2 regions of the Colwellia sp. SU-HH01217 genome follow, and region 1 is predicted to be linked to the other one. Evidence: predicted binding sites of a transcription regulator. Region 1 holds the regulator's gene; the other holds the start of a gene.
The links. Region 1 encodes LexA, which represses DNA repair genes until DNA is damaged. Its sites were predicted from a motif close to TACTGTATNNNNATACAGTA; they were not measured.
Positions count from the first base shown of each region.

Region 2: the regulator LexA is predicted to act here: its motif matches at 1,661-1,680, upstream of dinB (DNA polymerase IV).

Region 1 is NZ_BAAJLX010000009.1:108,094-118,831, forward strand. Features, by position in the region: gene AC27G3_RS12320 (cytochrome c oxidase subunit 3) at 1-708, opposite strand, end outside; gene AC27G3_RS12325 (cytochrome c oxidase assembly protein) at 742-1,323, opposite strand; gene ctaD (cytochrome c oxidase subunit I) at 1,326-2,936, opposite strand; gene coxB (cytochrome c oxidase subunit II) at 2,949-4,427, opposite strand; gene lexA (transcriptional repressor LexA) at 5,133-5,747, opposite strand; gene AC27G3_RS12345 (hypothetical protein) at 5,907-6,743, opposite strand; gene AC27G3_RS12350 (hypothetical protein) at 6,842-7,039, shown strand; gene yghU (glutathione-dependent disulfide-bond oxidoreductase) at 7,022-7,894, opposite strand; gene yegD (molecular chaperone) at 8,148-9,506, shown strand; gene AC27G3_RS12365 (NADPH-dependent FMN reductase) at 9,537-10,064, opposite strand; gene AC27G3_RS12370 (LysR family transcriptional regulator) at 10,233-10,738, shown strand, end outside.
Region 2 is NZ_BAAJLX010000004.1:113,315-124,052, reverse strand. Features, by position in the region: gene AC27G3_RS07200 (Lnb N-terminal periplasmic domain-containing protein) at 1-1,583, shown strand, start outside; gene dinB (DNA polymerase IV) at 1,723-2,769, shown strand; gene AC27G3_RS07190 (regulatory protein RecX) at 2,844-3,341, shown strand; gene alaS (alanine--tRNA ligase) at 3,438-6,062, shown strand; gene AC27G3_RS07180 (aspartate kinase) at 6,127-7,341, shown strand; gene csrA (carbon storage regulator CsrA) at 7,481-7,675, shown strand; tRNA gene AC27G3_RS07170 (tRNA-Ser) at 7,883-7,974, shown strand; tRNA gene AC27G3_RS07165 (tRNA-Arg) at 8,035-8,111, shown strand; tRNA gene AC27G3_RS07160 (tRNA-Arg) at 8,191-8,267, shown strand; gene AC27G3_RS07155 (MFS transporter) at 8,679-10,130, shown strand; gene AC27G3_RS07150 (LacI family DNA-binding transcriptional regulator) at 10,206-10,738, opposite strand, start outside.

The sequences.
Region 1 (10,738 bases):
CGTTAATAAATAAAAGGTGTTCCCGTAGATACCACTGGTTAAATAAAGCTGCATTTCTTCAGAATATCCGTGGGAATATTCGAGCATTTGCAAACCTAGGAAGACGATACCTAATAAAATTGTTATTGCTAACCAGGCTTTTAACTGTGGGCGTTTATTTTTTTCTAGTGCTACATGAGCAAAATGAGCAGTAACAGAAGATGTTAACAGTAAAATGGTATTAATTAGCGGTAAGCCATACCAACCCATGGCAGTAGTTTCTGTGCCGTCTGGTGTTTTTAGTAATGGCCATGTTGCTGTAAAATCTGGCCATAATACTTCCCCTGTCATGGCATTATTACCAGCACCGTCTAACCATGGCACTGAAAACGTTCTGGCGTATAGTAATGCGCCGAAGAAAGCAGCAAAAAACATAACTTCTGAAAATATAAACCAGCTCATGCCTTGACGGAATGAATGATCTAATTGATGGCTATATTTACCCGACATTGACTCGTTGATAACATTACTGAACCAGCCAAACATCATAAAAATTATTAAAGCGATACCGGCTAATAATAAATAGCCGCCAAAACCATTTTGATCCTTTGCAAGATCAGCGACATAATTTGCTGCACCAACTGCAATAAAAAACAGCGCAATAGCTCCCACAATTGGCCAATGGCTCTGAGAGGGTACATAATAGGTTTCATATTCTTTTGTTGTCATTTTATTCCCCATTTAGTATTTACACTCACTCCCTTAGGAGGATGAATTTGTACTACCAGTAATATCGTAGAGTGTGTAGGACAATGTCAGTGTTGTTATCTCAGGAGGTAACTCTAAATCGACATAAAACTGCAATCCCATTTCAACATCTTCATTGGCTTTCAATGGCTGTTGGGTAAAACAAAAACATTCAATTTTTTGAAAATACCCTGCAGCAATACCTGGCGACACAGATGGAACGGCTTGTCCAACTATGTCGTGTGTAGATTCATTTTTAGCGTAAAAATTTACAAATTTGACTTCACCGGGATGTACTTCAATTTCATTTATTGTTGGTTCAAACTGCCAAGGAACTCCCTTGGAATTTCGAGTAATAAATTGCACAGTGACTGTACGAGAAGTATCAACACCGTCTGCAGCATAAACAACTGCAGCCGTATTGGTTTTTCCATTTAATCCAGTGATATCACAAAACACATCGTATAAAGGTACTAATGCAAAACCAAAACCAAACATACCAAAGACGATAAGCAAGAGTTTTTTAACTACTTTGCCATTGGTCGATTTGGTCACGTCTGTAACGTGTTCTGGTTTTTTATCAGTACTTTTTGTCATTATCAATCAACTTTTGGTGGTGTAGAAAAAGTATGATATGGCGCTGGGCTTGCCACAGTCCATTCTAATCCTTCAGCGCCATCCCATGGTTTAGCTGGTGCTTTTTCACCACCTCTAATACATTTGATGACTACCGCCAAGAAAATTAATTGTGATAAGCCAAAAGCAAATCCGCCAATACTTACCCACTTATTAAAGTCTGCAAATTGCAACGCGTAATCAGGAATACGACGCGGCATACCCGCCAAACCTAAAAAGTGCATAGGGAAGAATAATAAGTTCACTGAAATTAATGAACACCAAAAATGCCAGCTCGCCAAGGTGGTGTTATACATATGCCCTGTCCATTTAGGCATCCAATAATAAGCTCCTGCATACATTGAAAACAGAGAACCTGTTACTAATACATAATGAAAATGTGCCACTACAAAGTAAGTATCATGATACTGAAAATCAACCGGTGTTAATGCCAACATTAACCCTGAAAAACCACCAATGGTAAACAAAATTACAAAGGCAATAGAAAACAACATAGGTGTTTCAAATGTCATTGAACCTCGCCACATGGTTGCAACCCAGTTAAAGACTTTTACTCCTGTAGGTACAGCAATTAGCATGGTGCAATACATGAAGAACAGTTCACCAAATAATGGCATACCCGTGGTAAACATGTGATGCGCCCAAACGATAAATGACAACAATGCGATAGAGGCTGTTGCATAAACCATTGAGCTATAACCAAATAACTTCTTACGAGCAAAAGTAGGAATAGTCGTAGATACAATGCCAAAGGCAGGCAATATCATGATGTAAACCTCAGGGTGCCCAAAGAACCAGAAAATATGCTGGAACATAACGGGATCACCACCACCTGCAGCATTAAAAAAGCTCGTACCAAAATACGTGTCTGTTAATACCATAGTGACTACACCAGCGAGTACCGGCATCACCGCTATTAATAGATAAGCGGTAATAAAGAAGGTCCATACGAACAATGGCATTTTCATGTAAGTCATACCTGGAGCACGCATATTCATAATGGTCACTACGATATTAATCGCGCCCATTATTGAAGATATACCCATAATATGAACAGCAAAAACAAAGAATGCCGTACTACCATTTGAATAAGTCGTTGATAACGGCGCGTAGAAAGTCCAACCAAAGTTAGGCGCTCCGCTTTCCATAAAAAATGAACTTAATAAAATGGCAAAAGCGAATGGTAAAATCCAAAAACTCCAGTTATTCATTCTTGGTAATGCCATATCTGGAGCACCGATCATCATAGGTAACATCCAATTAGCAAAACCAACAAAGCCCGGCATTATGGCACCAAACACCATAATCAACCCATGAACTGTTGTTAATTGATTAAAAAAATCAGGCTCTACAATTTGTAACCCCGGCTGAAATAACTCAGCTCGGATCACCATGGCTAAGGCGCCACCTGTAAGTAACATGATAAAAGAGAACCATAAATACAATGTGCCTATATCTTTATGGTTCGTTGTATATAACCAGCGTTTTATGCCAGTCATTTTACCGTGGTCATGAGAATCGTCATGATGGTCACCGCCATGCGAATCTTGATCATTTAAAACGTCTGTAGTCATTTAAATAACTCCTTATTTCGCACTTGCGGCAGCAACATCTGCAGCTTGAATTAAATCGCCAGTTTTATTACCCCAAGCATTTCGCTCGAAGGTAACAACCGCAGCAATTTCTGTCTTTGATAATTGAGATGAAAATGCTGCCATTGCTGGATTTTTAGCACTTCCATTAATCACCATGTCTAAGTGCTTAGCTACATCACCCGTTGCAATAACACCACCATCAAGTGCAGGGAATGCAGGCGGTAAGCCTTTCCCGTTTGGTTGATGACATGCAACACACGCCTTGTTATACACCTCTTCACCCATGGTCATCATTTCAGCCATTGAATAGGTTTTTGATAAATCTTCAGCTGGTTCGGCAATCGCTTCTTCAACTACCGCTTTTGCTTCTTCAACTGGTGCTGCCTTAACTGAGTCTCCCCCAGATACTGCTTTAACATCTGAAGCTTGTACAGCATCACCCGTATTATTACCCCACGCATTACGCTCGTAAGTTACTACAGCAGCAATTTCTTTTAAGCTAAGCTGTTTGCCATAGCCTTGCATACCCGTACCAGCGCGGCCATTGAAGACAATATTAATATGTTCATCAATTGAACCTTGAGTAACAATAGGGCTATCTTTTAATGCAGGAAATGCAGGTGGTAAACCTAAGCCAGAAGGCTGATGACATGCAGCACAGTGTGCAGTGTAAGTTGTTTCACCCAGCGCCATTAAGTCATCCATAGAAGCAGATGCATTAAGTGATGCTTGTTCAGCTTGCGCGGCATTGGCTGCTAATTGATGTTGTTCGTCTAACCACTTAGCGTAATTAGCTTCAGTCTTCGCAATAACGACAATGGGCATAAAGCCATGATCTTTACCACAAAGCTCTGCACATTGGCCACGATATACACCAGGTTTATCTACAATCGCCCAAGCTTCATTAATAAATCCAGGATTAGCATCTTGTTTTACTGCAAAAGCAGGCACCCACCAAGAATGAATAACATCGTCTGAAGTAATTAGAAAACGTATTTTCTTATTGATAGGCACAACCAGTGCTTTATCTACTTCGAGTAAATAATGCTCGCCTTTTTGAGTACCAGCACCATTTTTGTTTTCATATTGATCGCGAGGCGTAGATAAAACTGAATAAAACTCTAAGTCTTGATCGAAATATTTATAATGCCACTTCCACTGAGAGCCAGTGACTTGAATAGTCACATCAGAGTCATCGTTATTTTCCATCTCAATAAGCGTGCTAGTGGCAGGAACTGCCATAGCAATAAGAATAACAATGGGGATTGCTGTCCATAAAATTTCGACAGTGGTGCTTTCATGAAAGTCTGCAGCTTTATGACCCTTTGACTTTCGATGAAAAGCCATAGACCAGAACATCGCGCCAAAAACAACCACACCAATTGCAGTACATATCCAAAGGGCTAACATATGAAGATCGTAAACTTCTTCACTGATCTTAGTCACACCTTTGGTTAAATTTAAACTCATATCGGCCCAAGCTGAACTGGTAAATAAACTTCCCAGCAACAGCCAACCTAGGTTACCTCTCTTCACTCGACATCCCCTCTTCCTCTTGAAGTAGAAAACAAAACGAGGTCACAGTGTAAATCCGAACTCACTGGATCAAATGTTTTGCCACTTGTTATTGTTATTTTAGCTAAATCAGTGTGACGAAAAAACAAACAGAAATCTTCACACTTTTATTATTATTTTTCGTGCTATTTTTGTACGGTTTCTAATCTAGAATCACTTAAAATTTGATCTAGGTCAATCCATAATTTGAAGAGAAAAGAAATAAACTTTAATAAATTCAATTGAGTATTAACTCTAAAAAGAATGAAAAGCTATACACACAAGGGCTGTGCGTTTTTTGTTCAGTAGAAATTAAAATAATTTAAGAGAAGAATAAAACAACAGTTAGCGGTTGTTTTTTATACAGAAATATAACTTAACCTAAGTTCGGCTTAACAAATACTTCTCTAGCAGCTATTGACGCGAAATTTGTCTTGAATTAAGAAAAATTATCAAGCTAGAGGGGAGTAAAATAATTATTTACCTACTTTTCAAATTGTTAACTATATTTTAAACCGAGTTTAGGAACATAGTATAAGACGTGAAATCACCATTGGTTTTTACGCCTAGGTAATTTCACAACGAATAAAGGATTATATTTCATGAAAAACAGTAGATCACTTACATCCAGTCTGCCGCACGAATTACCCCAACAGCTAATCCTTCAATATTAAAATGCTGACTAGTTAAGTCCACTTCAATTGGCGAGAAATCTTCGTTTTCAGCGTGTAGGTAAACCACATTGCCTTCGCGTTTAAAACGTTTCACCGTCACATCTTCTTCAACGCGTGCTACTACTACTTGTCCTTGTTGTACATCAGTTGTTTGATGAACCGCCAGCAAATCACCATCTAAAATACCAATATCTTTCATACTATCGCCGTTAACACGCAATAAGTAATCTGCTGCAGGATGGAATAAGCTGCCATCGATCTTGTAGTGCTCTTCTACATGTTCTTGTGCAAGGATAGGTTCACCCGCGGCAACACGGCCAACAAGCGGCAAACCTTCTTGTTCAGCAAATTCTTCAGCCAACCGTATACCTCGAGAAGTGCCCGCCAACATTTCTATGTAGCCTTTTTTGGCTAAGGCTTTTAAATGCTCTTCCGCAGCATTCGCAGATTTAAAGCCAAAATGGACAGCGATTTCAGCACGGGTAGGAGGCATGCTCGTTGCTGAGATGTTTTCCTTAATAAAATCGAAAATTTGCTGTTGTCTGGGGGTTAAAGGGCGCATAACGGTCCTGTATTATTTATCGACAAATACTGTCAGTATATACAGGCTGTAAATAATGGCAAGTGTTTTGTTTTTTGTGGGTATTTGCGTCACTACTGTATGTTGTAGTAAGTAATATAAAAAATAATATGTAAACTCTGTTTATAAAAAATCCTTTTTTTATAAATTTATAGTATTACAAAAAATTATAGTTTTTTCATTTCCAACTAATGGTGGTCTAGGCAATTCAATATATTTCCCTAGACCAATTTCAGCTCTGTCATCAACCCATTTTTGAGATAACTGTTCAAACAACTCTGACAGCTCATTTTTATTTATATTTTTCAATGTGTTAATTTGTTTCTCTGCAGTATTATTTTCAAATATAGCTATATTGGGGCTTACTTTATAATAAAGTGCTTTATACAAAGTGTACTTAATTTTGAGTTCATCATTGAAGGTTTTGCCAAGATCATCTTCCAGTTTATATGTGTTAGCCAGCTCAAGAATTGATATTAAAACACCGTTTAAAGCCGCTTCCCATAACCAAAAACGAGCTTTCTTAAGTATAGATATATCTAATTCTTTATGTGTGTCATTAAAATCTCTAAGAGATAGAGAAGGATTATAAAATGAACTTCGATGAGAAAACCATTGATAGTTCATTCCTAAAACAAACATCGCTTGTGCATTCCCACTATTGGATTCTCTAATTAATTCGTCTTCACTCAAGAAAGTCAAACTCTGATCTACAGCATTTGCAATAAGTAAATTTTCATTAATATAAGCATTTCCTTCAATCACTTCTTCCAGATTCTTATATTCTTCAATTGTTAAGCATTGGCTATTATTTTTATCTGTAATTGAGATGTTGGATGCAATCGTATTATCTTTATTAACTTGTTCTGATTCATATTCGCTGAATAGGATATTTGGTGTTTCTGTTGAAGTGCTTGAAATATAATTATATAAAAAATACGAAGTAACTATAATTACAATTGAAGTCCATTTTAGCATACTAATTTTTTCCATTTACAAAAAACGAAAAACTAACATTCCCTCTTCAGTTTTACAATTTATTAACTATAACTGTAAAACTGAAGAAGGCAGATAGTATGACGTCGTTTATTGCACAGAATTACTTAAATCGACAATTTAATCCTGATTATATAAATACTTCGTGGTCAGACGATATTACCTATATCCGTACACTGCAAGGTCGGTTGTTTTTAGCGAACATTATGAGCTTATACTCACGTAAAGTGATCAGTTGCGCGTTAAGTTACACCCTAGTTTTATTTTGTATCAACTAATTTATCCTGTGTTTTTAACTCAAAATCACTGGCGTTATGGCGCTCATGTAATTGTTCGTTTAGCTCTCCCCATGTACGATTTACCATAACCCCACGCTTAACGGCTGCTCGTTCGCCAACTGCTTTTGTCCAACGCACTAAGTTTTTATAAGTGTGTGTTTGTAAAAATTCTGCTGCTTCATACACTTTGTTTTCAACCAATGCACCATACCAAGGCCAAATGGCCATATCTGCAATAGTGTATTGATCACCGCACATATATTTATTATTCGCTAAGTGTCTGTCGAGAACGTCGAGTTGTCGTTTAACTTCCATAGTAAATCGTTCAATTGGATATTCATATTTCTCTGGTGCGTAGGCATAAAAATGGCCGAAACCACCACCTAAATATGGTCCACTCCCCACCTGCCAAAATAACCAAGATAAGCATTGTGCTTTCAGATCTTGCGCTTTAGGAATAAATGCATCAAATTTTTCTGCTAAGTACAACAAGATTGCACCAGACTCAAAAATAGGTAAATGACTCCCCTCATTGGTGTCAACTAACGCGGGAATTTTAGAGTTTGGATTTACCTGAACAAACCCTGAACCAAATTGATCACCTTCCATAATATTTATCAAATGTGCGTCATATTCTGCACCATTAACACCTGCGGCTAATAATTCTTCTAATAAAATAGTCACCTTAACCCCATTAGGTGTTGCTAATGAGTACAGTTGTAAAGGATGCTTTCCTACAGGCAACTCCTTTTGGCGTGTTGCCCCAGCGACAGGACGATTAATACTGGCGAATTTACCGCCACTTTCATTATTCCATTGCCAAATTTTAGGCGGAGTGTAACTTGATTCAGACATTTAATTTCCTTACTATTTTTGATGAATTTACTCACACATGAGTTGTGCGCGATTAAGTCGTTTTAATTTTTATCTAACCATTAACCTAACACTAACCTATAAATTAGTAACAAAGGTTTTGAAAGTAGACAGCACTGAGGGATATTTCATTTCATTTAAGATCCCTCCTCGTTGACTGAAACCATACTTAACTTGCGCCTTGTGTTTCAAGCAAGTATCCTACGCGGCCTTTTTCATTAATGTGGTGTCAATTATGATTGGCTTTGATTATGGCACATCAAATTGTGCTGTCGGTGTTATGGCTAATGGCCAACCTGAACTTATCTCCTTAACGGACACCAGCCGTTTTATCTCTTCTACTTTATATGCGCCAAGTCGTGACATCATCAGCCATTGGTTGTATCAAAACCTGCCTAAAGAAGCACAAGAAGAGTTTAAAAATCAACGTTTAGTGCCATTGAGAAAAGGACAAAACGTTGCAAGAGAGCTACAACTTGACGGCATTTCAACTGAATTATATTTTGGCCAAACAGCACTTAACGCTTACCTTGCAGAGCCTGATGAAGGCTATTATATAAAATCACCCAAATCTTTTTTAGGAGCAAGTGGGTTACTTCCCCAACAAATTAATCTGTTTGAAGATATCGTCGCTGCCATGATGCACAACATCAAGCAACTTACTCAAGCCAAACTCGGCCGAGAAGTTAGTCAAACCGTTATCGGCCGCCCTATTAATTTTCAAGGATTAAAAGGTGAGCAAAGTAATCAACAAGCACTCACTGTTTTAACCAATGCAGCTAAACGTGTTGGCTTTAACGATGTTGAGTTTCAATACGAACCAGTAGCTGCTGGGTTTGAATTTGAAAGTACCTTAACCAAAGAAACCAAAGTGCTTGTCGTTGATATTGGCGGCGGTACAACCGATTGTTCCATGTTATTAATGGGTCCTGCTTTTAGTGAATTAACCGATCGCTCTAATCATTTATTAGGACACAGCGGAATCCGCATTGGCGGTAACGATTTTGACATACAACTAGCGTTAAAAGGATTAATGCCAAGTTTTGGCTTAAACAGTTTGCTTAAAAGTAATAAACCAGTGCCAAGTAACAGCTTTTGGCAAGCCATGGCAATTAACAACATTAATGAACAAACCGAGTTTTATAGCCAACAAAATCTACGTTACCTTGAACAATTACAACGTGATGCTCAACAACCTGAATTAATAGACCGTTTGATCAGCGTCCATAAAAACAAATTAAGCTATCGATTAGTAAACGGCGCAGAACAAGGTAAAATTGCCCTCACAGATTCTAATGCTACACAAACTAACTTAGCAGATATTCATCAAGGCTTGTCAGTTGAGCTGAGTCGAACATTAATGCAAAAAGCCTCACATCGAGAATTAACTAAAATAGCCGAGCTTATCCAACAAGCAATTAGTCAAGCTGGTTGTCAACCTGACGTTGTATTTGTTACTGGTGGTACGGCAAAATCTCCAGTAATTAATGAATTTTTGCAGCAACAAATGCCTAATAGTGCCATAGTTATTGGCGATCACTTTGGCAGTGTAACAGCAGGCTTAACGCGTTGGGCACAGCGAATATTTAGCTAAGCAAAACCAGAAATTAACGCACAAGCTATATCAAGATTTTAATTGAGTAACAGCTTGTGTTAGTTGCTTCAGTAAATCTGTGTTAGTTAATACTTTTTGCTTAGGATCAAAGTTGTCATAAAAACTAGATATTGATAATGCGGCCTTAACTTCTCCTGCAAAAAAAGGGGCAGAACCTTGGGCCACGGCAAGCACGCTTGATGCACCACCTGGACCCGGTGACGTAGCTAATAACACCATAGGTTTATTTTGAAACAACTTTTGGTCAATGCGCGAAGTCCAATCAAACAAATTTTTATAAGCCGCGGTATAAGAACCATTATGTTCAGCAAACGAAATAATGATGGCATCGGCCTGTCCGATTTTTTCAAAAAAACGTTTCGCTTGTTCTGGCTGTCCTAACTCCCTCTCTTTATCTTCACTAAATAACGGCATTTCATAATCGTTAATATCCAGTGTTTCAATATCAACATCGTGCAACAATGATGCAGCATAAAAAGCTAACTGTTTATTGATAGATGTTGAACTACTACTAGCGGCAAACGTTAATACTTTCATAATATTCCTCTTATTTAGTTAACTTGGCAGCTTTATTCGAGCGCTTAATCATTTCATGAGTTAATACTTCAACTTCACACAAAAAAGCTAGCTGCAACTTGATAACGTTCAGTGTATATTAGTTCCAAATAATTATTAATACCTTAAAAGTTAAGACACTGTTTCCATATGGCTACCAATACAAAATTATTTGATGGCATTATCATTTTTTCTCAGGTGGTAACCAGTGGGGGTTTTTCTGCTGCAGCTGAAATTACCGGCCATTCAACTTCCTACATTAGTAAAGAGGTTAATAAACTAGAAGCACGATTGGGAGTGAGGTTGCTTAATCGAACCACTCGTTCGATTAGTTTAACACCCGAAGGAAAATTGTATTTTCAACAATGTCAGCAAATGATTATCGATGCGGAACAAGCATTAGGAGTAATAACTGAAGGCAATGTCGAACCTCGCGGTTTATTAAGAATTAGTTGTCCGGTTGATTTCGGCTTGGGTTATCTACAACCGGTGTTGTCAGAGTTTTTAAAAAGGCACCCCAAGGTAACCCTTGATCTTGATCTTAACGACCGTAAAGTTGATGTAGTACAAGACGGCTTCGATATTGCAATAAGGGCAACCTCACAACTAGAAGAGTCTAGCCTTATTTGTCGAAAAATATACAGCTGTAAAAGTTA
Region 2 (10,738 bases), on a different contig from region 1:
CAAATTTTCTCTTAGACAATGTTAAGGGGTTAGCCGAAGAGGTTGAACGTGTTAACACACAAGAATGTCGTGAATATAATGACTGGCGCGAACAGCTTAATACCACCTCTGTTGTTTTAGTTTTTGCTGCTGCACAACTTAATAGTCCTTCATCAATGTATGGGCATACTTTTTTAAGGTTTGACCCTGATAATGTAGAAAAAAACTCTACTTATTTATCTTACGCACTGAATTTTGGTGCCACAGTACCAGATGGCGATGAAGGTTTTCTTTATGCTGCAAGAGGCTTAACAGGCGGTTATCCAGGCAATTTTGCTGCGAACCCATATTTTGAGAAAATTAAAGAATACAACCAATTAGAAAATAGAGATTTATGGGAGTATCGGCTTAATTTAACTCAAGATGAAATCAACACTATGTTAGCGCACATGTGGGAATTAAAAGGGGTAAATTTTGATTATTACTTCTTTGACGAAAATTGCTCGTTTCGATTATTAGAACTACTCGATGTTGCAAGACCGGGATTTAATTTAGTCGATAATTTCCCAGTAACGACTATGCCACTTGATACAATTCGTGTTGTTGACGATGCAGGCTTCGTTGATGATGTGTTTTACAGACAGTCAATATTAACGGAATTAGAAAATCAATTATTACAATTATCTGATACTGAGCGCCAATTAGTGCTCGCTTTATCAGAAGATGAAAACTTATTAACAAGCCAGCAGTTTGCAACTTTAACCTCTAACAAACAGCAGTTAATTGTCGATAGTGCTTATCGGTATTTACGTTATCAAAACACTTTTAATGGTCGTCAACAAGCAGTAACAAGAAGAAGCTTTTTGTTGTTAAGACACATGAGCAAAAATCCCGTAACAATAGCCATAGATAATATTGTTCCAGCAAGGCCTGATAAAGGGCACAAAACCACCATGTGGGGCTTGGGTGCAGGACAACGAGATGAGCAATCATATTTACAATTACAATACAGAGGCAGTTACCATGACTTACTTGATCCGTTAGCGGGTTATTACTCTGGCATGTCGTTGAATATGGTGAATGCTATTGTGCGTGTTTATCACGATGACAAAATAAAATTAGAAAAAGCAGAGTTACTCGATATTATTTCGCTAACTCCCAGAAATGACTTTTTTAAGCCATGGTCATGGAAAGCTAATGTTAGCCTCGAGCAACAATGGACAAATGGTAAAGAAAGGTTAATTACCCAAGGCTCTGGCGGCGGCGGTGTAAGCTACCAGCCTATTGATAACAGTTATGTTTATTTATTAGGCACTGCAAGAGTTGAATTTAACAAAAACTTAGACAGTTTTATTTCACTAGCACCCGGAATAAATATAGGTTTTCTATATAATTGGCAAAATGCTGGGTTACTTATTGATGCGCAGTACTATCAGTTTTTATTTGATCAAACGGAGCGTACACGAGTAGGCATTCAACAAAGTTGGCAATTGGCGACCAATCATAGCTTAAGGCTTTCAGCAAGTTACCATAAAGTAGAAAACAAACTTACCGAACAATACGACTTTCAAGAATACAAACTAGAATATCGCCATTATTTCTAAACTTGCTGCAACAACAAAAGCCTCATTTAATTAAAAATATATCACTAGATTGCTATTTTCTTTTAATATGATAAATTAACTGTTGTTATATACAGTTGTTGTGTCGACTGATGCAACTCAACGTCATGTTGGAGAGAAAATGCGCAAAATAATACATATAGATATGGATTGTTTTTACGCCGCCGTTGAAATGCGTGATTTTCCAGAATATCGTAATATTCCTTTAGCCGTAGGAGGTTCAGGTCCGCGAAGTGTTTTGTGTACCTGCAATTATATTGCACGGCAATTTGGCGTTCGCTCAGCGATGTCTTCAAAGCGAGCTTTGCAACTTTGCCCTGACTTGTTAATTGTTAATGGGCGCATGTCCGTTTATCAAGAAGTTTCCCAAAAAATAAGGGCGATTTTTTCACAGTACACTCAAATTGTTGAACCACTGTCTCTTGATGAAGCTTACCTTGATGTAAGTAATTCAACCTTGTTGGGTGGTAGCGCAACCTTAATCGCACAGAAAATTCGACAACAAATTTATGATGAATTACAGCTAACAGCATCGGCGGGTATTGCACCTAATAAATTTTTGGCAAAAATAGCGAGCGATGAAAATAAACCCAATGGTCAATGTGTTATAGCGCCAGAGTCTGTATCGGCATTTGTTGACACTCTAGCATTAAAAAAAATCCCTGGTATTGGTCCTAAAACAGCGGAAAAACTTAAAAATAAAGGCTTTGAAACTTGCCAAGACGTAAGAGCAAGCTCTATTGCTGAACTGCAGTTTGTAGTTGGAAAATTTGCTAATGTTTTATACCAACGAAGCTTTGGCGAAGATAGCCGTGAACTTGAGGTGAGTAGACAAAGAAAATCGTTAGCCATAGAAACTACATTAGCTCAAGATCTTAGCTCAGAAGACGAGTGTATTTCTGTGATTAATCAGCTTTTTCCTAAATTGGAACAGCGGCTAGAAAAACACCAACAAAGGCAAATTGTTCGCCAAGGCATTAAATTAAAGTTTTCAGACTTTAATCAAACCACTGTCGAGCAGCAAAGCTTGCATTGTGATAGAACTACGTTTGTAAAATTACTCGCAACTGCAATAGCGCGAAGTAATAATAGAAGTATTCGTTTAGTTGGTTTAACGATAGGCTTTTCCAATGAGATGAGTAGCCAGCAATTAGAGTTATTCGCCTAGATATACTCTGACGTTAAATTCCTTTATCCTATAGCCTTCAATATTAATAAATCTGATTAACTTTTAGTTCGTTCATGAAAAAAGAAATTCTACATCGTGCTGTCGACTTATTATCAAGGCGCGAACATTCCCATAAAGAACTGCATCAAAAGCTAATGAAGAAAGATTTTGCTAGCGATGAAATTTTACCCGTTTTAGCTTACCTTATAGAAAAAGATTATTTGAGTGATGAACGGTTTGCTCAAAGTACTCTAAGAGTTAGAGTTGACAAAGGATTTGGTTGGTTATACATCAAAAATGAACTCAATCAAAAGGGCGTTTGTTCCACGATTATTAATGAACTTAATAAAAATGATGAAATTGATTGGTATCTTCAAGCTGAGCTTGCGTATAATAAGCGTTTTAGTACGCCGCTTGTTGATTATTATGTTCATGAAAATGATGATCGTAATGCTTTATCAAAAAATAAAGCCTACCAAGCAGCCGTTAAAGAAAAGGCAAAAAGAATGCGTTTTCTTCAATATCGTGGTTTCTCTCCTGATCAGATCATGACAGTATTGAACCTAGACTAACTCAAGGTTTGACAGAGTATAAATCTGTTGTTAACAGAATGAGTCTATTGCGCCTTATTTTTTTACCGATTACATAATAGATTATTTGGATATTACATGATTAAAAGCACCGCTGAAATTCGCCAAGCATTTTTAGAGTTCTTTGCTGCCAAACAGCATCAAATTGTTGCAAGTAGCTCTTTAGTTCCCGGAAACGATGCCACCTTATTATTTACAAATGCGGGAATGGTGCCTTTTAAAGATGTTTTTTTAGGTGCTGAAAAGCGTAGTTATAATCGTGCAACGTCTTCTCAACGTTGTGTACGCGCAGGTGGTAAACATAACGATTTAGAAAATGTAGGGTATACCGCTCGCCACCATACTTTTTTTGAAATGTTGGGTAACTTTAGTTTTGGTGATTACTTTAAAGAAGACGCTATGCGTATGGCATGGGAGTTTTTAACTACGGTTTTAGGCTTACCCAAAAATAAACTATTAGTAACTGTTTATGAAAGCGATGAAGAAGCGTTTGCTTTTTGGCGAGACGAAATTGGTATTCCAGTTGATAAAATAATTCGTATCGGTGATAAATCTGCTGATAAAAAGTATGAATCTGATAATTTCTGGTCAATGGGTGATACTGGCCCTTGTGGTCCGTGCTCTGAGATATTTTATGATCACGGTGAAGAAATTTGGGGTGGTCCTCCAGGCTCTCCAGAGGAAGACGGTGATCGATTCATTGAAATTTGGAACTTAGTTTTCATGCAATTTAATCGTCAAAGTGACGGTGAGATGCTTCCACTTCCTAAGCCTTCTGTTGATACAGGTATGGGCTTAGAACGTATTTCAGCGATCATGCAAAATGTGCATAGTAATTATGAGATAGACATTTTTCAGGCGTTGATTAAAGATACCGCAAAATTACTTTCATGCGATGATTTAGCGCATAAATCTTTACGTGTTATTAGCGATCATATTCGCTCATGTAGTTTCTTAATTGTTGATGGTGTGATGCCATCAAACGAAGGTCGTGGTTATGTGCTGCGCCGTATTATTCGACGTGCTATTCGCCATGGTCATAAATTAGAAGCAAAAGGGCACTTTTTCCACAAATTAGTTTCGTCATTAGTGACTCAAATGGGGGATGCTTATCCTGAACTTGTTCAACAACAAAGCATTATCGAAAAAATGCTTCGCATTGAAGAAGAACAATTTGGTCGTACATTAGATCGCGGCATGTTGTTACTTGAAGACATCTTATCGAATTTATCTGGCGATACTATCGCGGGCGATGATGTCTTTAAACTTTATGACACGTATGGTTTCCCAGCAGATTTAACTGCAGATATTGCTCGCGAACGAGATATACAAATTGATAAAGACGGATTTGATCTCGCGATGAGCGAACAACGAAAACGTGCGCAAAAAGCCAGTCAATTTGGTACCGATTATAACGAACAATTAAAGTCTGATCATAAAACATCATTTAAAGGCTATACCTCAGATAATTACTCAGCAACGGTTGTTGAACTATTTAATTGCGACGAGTCGGTAAATGAATTGGCTGTTGATGAACCAGGTATGGTTATTCTTGATTCAACTCCATTTTATGCTGAATCGGGTGGTCAAGCGGGCGACACGGGTGTATTAGAAATTGATGACGGTATATTTGAAGTTCATGATACTGTTAAATTAGGTAATGCTTTTGCTCATAAAGGTATTGCTCGCGTTGCTATAGGCGTAAATCGACGTGTTAAAGCGCGCATCAATAAAGAGCGCCGTGCCGCTATTGTTAAAAACCATACGGCAACGCATTTATTACATGCAGCATTACGTAAAGTGTTAGGCGAGCATGTCACTCAAAAAGGCTCACTCAACGAAGCTGATAAATTGCGTTTTGATTTCTCGCATTTTGAAGGTGTCACCGCTGACGAATTAAAAGCAGTTGAACAAATGGTTAACGAAGAAATCCGTAGTAATTTATTACGTGAAACCGAGTTAATGCAGATTGACGATGCTAAAGAAAAAGGCGCAATGGCGTTATTTGGTGAGAAATACGACGATGAAGTACGCGTAGTTACCTTAGGTGGTTTTTCTACTGAGCTTTGTGGTGGCGTACATGTTGAGCGTACGGGTGATATTGGTTTATTTAAAATTACTGCTGAGGCTGGTATTGCCGCTGGGATCCGTCGTATAGAAGCAGTAACTGCCAACAGTGCATTAACTTTTGTAGAGCAACAATCACAGTCTTTAACTGATATTGCAGCATTGGTGAAGTCTGATGTTAGTAACGTTACTGATAAAGTTGAGCAATTGATTAGCCGTGGTAAACAACAAGAAAAAGAAATTAATCAACTTAAACAGCAGTTAGCAGCACAAGCAGGCTCTGATCTTGTGAGCCAAGCAGTAGATATTAATGGCTTCAAAGTACTTATTGCTGATCTAAACGGTGTTGAGTCTAAAGCATTACGCGGTATGGTGGACGAGCTTAAAAATAAAATGGGTTCAGCTATTATTATGTTAGCGACTGCCAATGAAGGAAAAGTTGGCTTAATTGCTGGTGTAACTAAAGATCTTGTTGGTAAGGTTAAAGCGGGTGAATTAGTTAACATGGTCGCTATGCAAGTTGGTGGTAAAGGCGGTGGTCGCCCTGATATGGCGCAAGCTGGCGGTAGCCAACCAGAAAATATTGGCCAAGCGCTTGCTAGCGTAACTCCTTGGTTAACTGACAAACTGTCTTAGGCAAGTCTATATGACATTAATCACTCGCATTTTTTTCTTTAACTAGTGTGATGGTTATTCTGTAATGGCTGTTATTGTTCAGAAATACGGGGGAACCTCAGTAGGTTCCCTTTCTCGTATTGAAGCGGTTGCTGATCATATTGTTGCAACTCGCCGAAAAGGCCACCAAGTGGTGGTCGTTTTATCAGCAATGTCTGGTGAAACTAATCGATTACTCTCCTTAGCAACTTCGATAGATCAACAACCCGCAACTCGCGAGTTGGATATGCTCCTCGCCTCAGCAGAGCAAGTAAGTATTGCTTTACTTACAATTGCATTGATTAAACGTGGCTTTTCAGCTGTTTCGTTATTGGCTCATCAAATTGGTATAAGTACTGATAATAATTTTGGTCGTGCACGGATTAAGTCTGTGTGTAATAAAAGATTGTTACAATCACTAGAGCAAGAGCAGGTGGTTGTTGTCGCTGGTTTTCAAGGACAAGATGATGATAATAATGTAACCACTTTAGGGCGGGGTGGCTCAGACACTTCAGCCATTGCAATTGCTGCTGCACTAAAAGCGTCTGAATGCCAAATTTTTACCGATGTTGATGGAATATATACCGCAGATCCTCGTGTTGAACCTCAAGCTAAAAAAATAGAGAAAATAGCCTTTACTGAAATGTATGTAATGGCAAGCTTAGGCGCTAAAGTATTGCAAAATAGAGCGGTTGAATATGCCATTCGTCATAATATGCCTATAAGAGTTTTAAGTAGCTTTAAACCTGGAGAAGGAACCCAAGTAATGAATGAAGATGCCTTAGTGTCTGAATCGTTTAATAGACAAGCAGTAACAAATATTGCTCACCAAGATTCAGAAGTGCTAGTTGAGGTTCAAGGAATTAAAGATCAACAATCAGTTGCTGAGATATTTTTAATTTTGGGTGAGGCTGGCATTGAGCTTGATATGATTACACAGACAATGCCAGGTACTTGTAACAGCAATGTTAAATTTACAGTTTCTCAACAAAATTATTGTAAAATTGATGATCTTTTACATAAAATGACACAAAAAAACAGCATTAGGGCTATTCAATACAAGGATAAGGTTGTTAAACTATCAGTAGTTGGTATAGGGATGAAATCTCATGCGGACATAGCAGGAAAGCTTTTTACTGCCTTAGTCGATGAAAACATCGAAATACTGTTAATTTCAACTTCAGAGATTAATATTTCTGTACTTATAGACGAGCCATTTCTTACACAAGGCGTACGCTGCTTACATCGTACTTTTATGTAGAACCTTTACTATAAGTCACTATTTTTACAAACTTTATTATTATTTTTCGTGCGTTTAGTTAAAAACTAAGCTAACTTTATAGTTAGTAGGTGTTTGTAAAAGTTTAGTGGAAGTCAATTTTTAAATAAAGGAACATATAATGTTAATATTAACGCGCCGAGTTGGTGAAACTTTAATGATTGGTGATGAAGTTACTGTAACTGTGTTAGGAGTTAAAGGTAACCAAGTGCGTATTGGTGTTAATGCACCGAAAGAAATCTCAGTTCACCGAGAAGAAATATACATGCGTATTCAAGCTGAAAAAGGCGATGATGAATCTACAGGCAATGTATAAATAAATTGTTTAGAAATAACCGGCGACTAGCCGGTTTTTTTTGCTTTAAGCGCTGGGTGATTTAATAATTAGGTAGCGCAAGTTATAAAAGAATTGTCTGAAAAGTACACTTGTTGTTTGATTTGTCACCAAACAATTCAAAAAGACGAATAAAAGGGTAAAAATCGTTTGACTTATTTTTAAGATCCATTAATATTCGCACCCACTGGAGAGGTGGCCGAGTGGCCGAAGGCGCTCCCCTGCTAAGGGAGTATCTGGTTTATCCCGGATCGAGGGTTCGAATCCCTCCCTCTCCGCCATTAATTTTATTTAATGGCTGTGTATCGGTTAAGTAACGATGTAAAAAACAACTTTATTGCGGACGCGTAGCTCAGCTGGATAGAGTACCTGGCTACGAACCAGGCGGTCGCAGGTTCGACTCCTGCCGCGTCCGCCACTTTCTTTTCTTCGCAGAAAGTGGTTTATTTAAGAAGAGCAGCTACTATTAAGGCTGAATAAAGAAATTTTTAGACCGCGGACGCGTAGCTCAGCTGGATAGAGTACCTGGCTACGAACCAGGCGGTCGCAGGTTCGACTCCTGCCGCGTCCGCCACATTAGCTTTTGCTAGAAAAACCAGTCTTATGACTGGTTTTTTTTCGCCTGCAGATTTTACACCTCAATCTTAGTTATATAGACGATCTCCTTTATAGGCAGGGAGGTGGCCAACTACTGCGTGTTATTTTAACGAGTAGAAATAATCACATAGCTAATGTGGTTACTACGATCTATTACTCCCCGCTCTAATGTTTGAATACGTATGCAGCCTATTGTTGTAAAACAGCATTTAAGATTACTATAACATCAGAAGCATGTAGTGAATGATTACTGTTTCCCCTTGTATACGTTTTGTTTAAGCACACCATTTTCGTGTGCTTTTTTTTTCAGTATTTTTTATCAAAAGAATGATGCATAGTGGCTGAGATAAACTCAGATAATAATAATTAATGAAATGTTGAGTATAAAATGAGAGAAAAACCACAGTTAAGTTTTTGGCAAATATGGAATGTAAGTTTTGGCTTTTTAGGGGTGCAATTTGGTTTTGCGCTGCAAAATGCCAATGTTAGTCGTATTTTATCTGATTTAGGTGCAGATCTTCATTCTTTATCTTTGTTTTGGTTGGTTGCTCCGGTAATGGGGTTAATTATTCAACCACTGGTAGGGGCTGCATCAGATAAAACCTGGAATAAGTTTGGTCGTCGTAATCCTTATATCTTAATAGGCGCAATTTGTGCGACTCTTGGTATGTTGATGATGCCTAATGCTGCTATGGTTGTATCCTTTATTACTCCAATGATTTTTGGCGTAATGATGTTAGCTTTAATGGATGCCTCTTTTAATATGGCTTTCCAACCGTTCAGAGCACTAGTGTCTGATATGGTGCCTGAAAAACAAATGACACAAGGTTATTCCATTCAGTCGTTTCTTATTAATATCGGGGCTGTGATAGGCTCTATTTTGCCCTTTGTGCTTACGAATGTTGTTGGTCTAGAAAATAGTGCTGCAGCTGGAAGTGTGGCGCCTTCTGTAGTTTGGGCATTTTATATTGGTGCTACAGTTTTGCTAGGATCGGTTCTGTGGACGGTGATAAAGACTAAAGAGTATGCTCCTCAAGAGTTTTATGCTTTTAAAGGCGTTGATGCCGATGAGGTTGCTAAAGAACAAGCAGTACAGTCAAGCTTAATTGAAAAAATTCAAGGCTTTCTTGGTTTAATGAAAACAATGCCTGTGGTGATGAAACGCTTGGCACTTGTTCAATTTTTCTCATGGTTTGCCCTTTTTATTATGTGGGTTTACACCATGCCTGCTATTGCCCAGCATGTTTGGGGAATTGATGTTAAATGGTTCGATCCAAGTTATATTGAAACTGTTGGTGGTGTTCCTGCTGATATTGCTGCTGCAAAAGGGGCAGCAGGGGATTGGGTTGGGATTCTATTTGCAGGATATTCGTTATTTGCTGCATTTTTCTCAATCGTGTTAGCCAAAATAGCTAATACAATAGGGAGAAAAATGGTGTACTCTCTTGCTTTATTTGCTGGAGGATTAGGTTACTTAAGTTTTGCCTTAATTCAAAGTGGGGAACCAACGATGGTAAATTTACTTATTACTCAAGTTGAAGTACCACAAGGTGCGATTTCTTTATTTATTCCTATGATAGGTGTAGGTATTGCTTGGGCGGCAATTTTAGCAATGCCTTATGCTATTTTAGCGGGATCTTTACCTGCAAATAAAACAGGGGTTTATATGGGAATATTCAATTTTACTATTGCTGCACCGCAAATTGTGTCTGCTTTAAGTGTTGGTTGGATTCTAAATAATCTCTTTAATAACCAAGCTCTTTATATCATTATGCTTGCAGGGATATCTATGGTTTTTGGCGCGATCTCAGTCTACTTTATTAATGAGAATCAAGAATAAAGTATAAGACTAGGGCTTATCGTGAATGGTTGAGCTTAATGGTGTTAGTCATTAAGCTCGAACATGCATGTAGTATTAACTTCCACAAGATTTACGAACAATTAAACTTGTTGGCATTAAGGTTGTACCCGCTTCTTCACCTTTAATTAACTTCAATAATTTTTCAACTAAGAGCTCCCCTGCCAAAATAGTATTTTGACGAGCGGTTGTTAAGGCTGGGTTAGTAAAACTCGCAATAGGGATATCATCGAAGCCGACCACTGCCACATCTTCAGGTATTTTAAGGTTATGCTCAGCTAAAGCTCGCATAGCGCCAATGGCGATTAAATCACTCGCCGCACAAATAGCATCAAATTTTTGGTTACTGTTCAATAATTCGCAAGCGGCCAAGTAGCCGGCTTCTTCAGTGGTAATAGCATCGTATTGCAGTGATTTATCTACAGTTAACTTACTATTTATCAATGCTTTACAGTGACCTAAATAACGGTCAAAAAATTCAGGATAATGACTTGAGGCATAGCCTAGAAAGGCGAATTTTTTTCTCCCATTTTTAATTAAGTGTTCAGTAAGTTGGTAGCCACCATGGAAATTATCACAACCGACTGAAG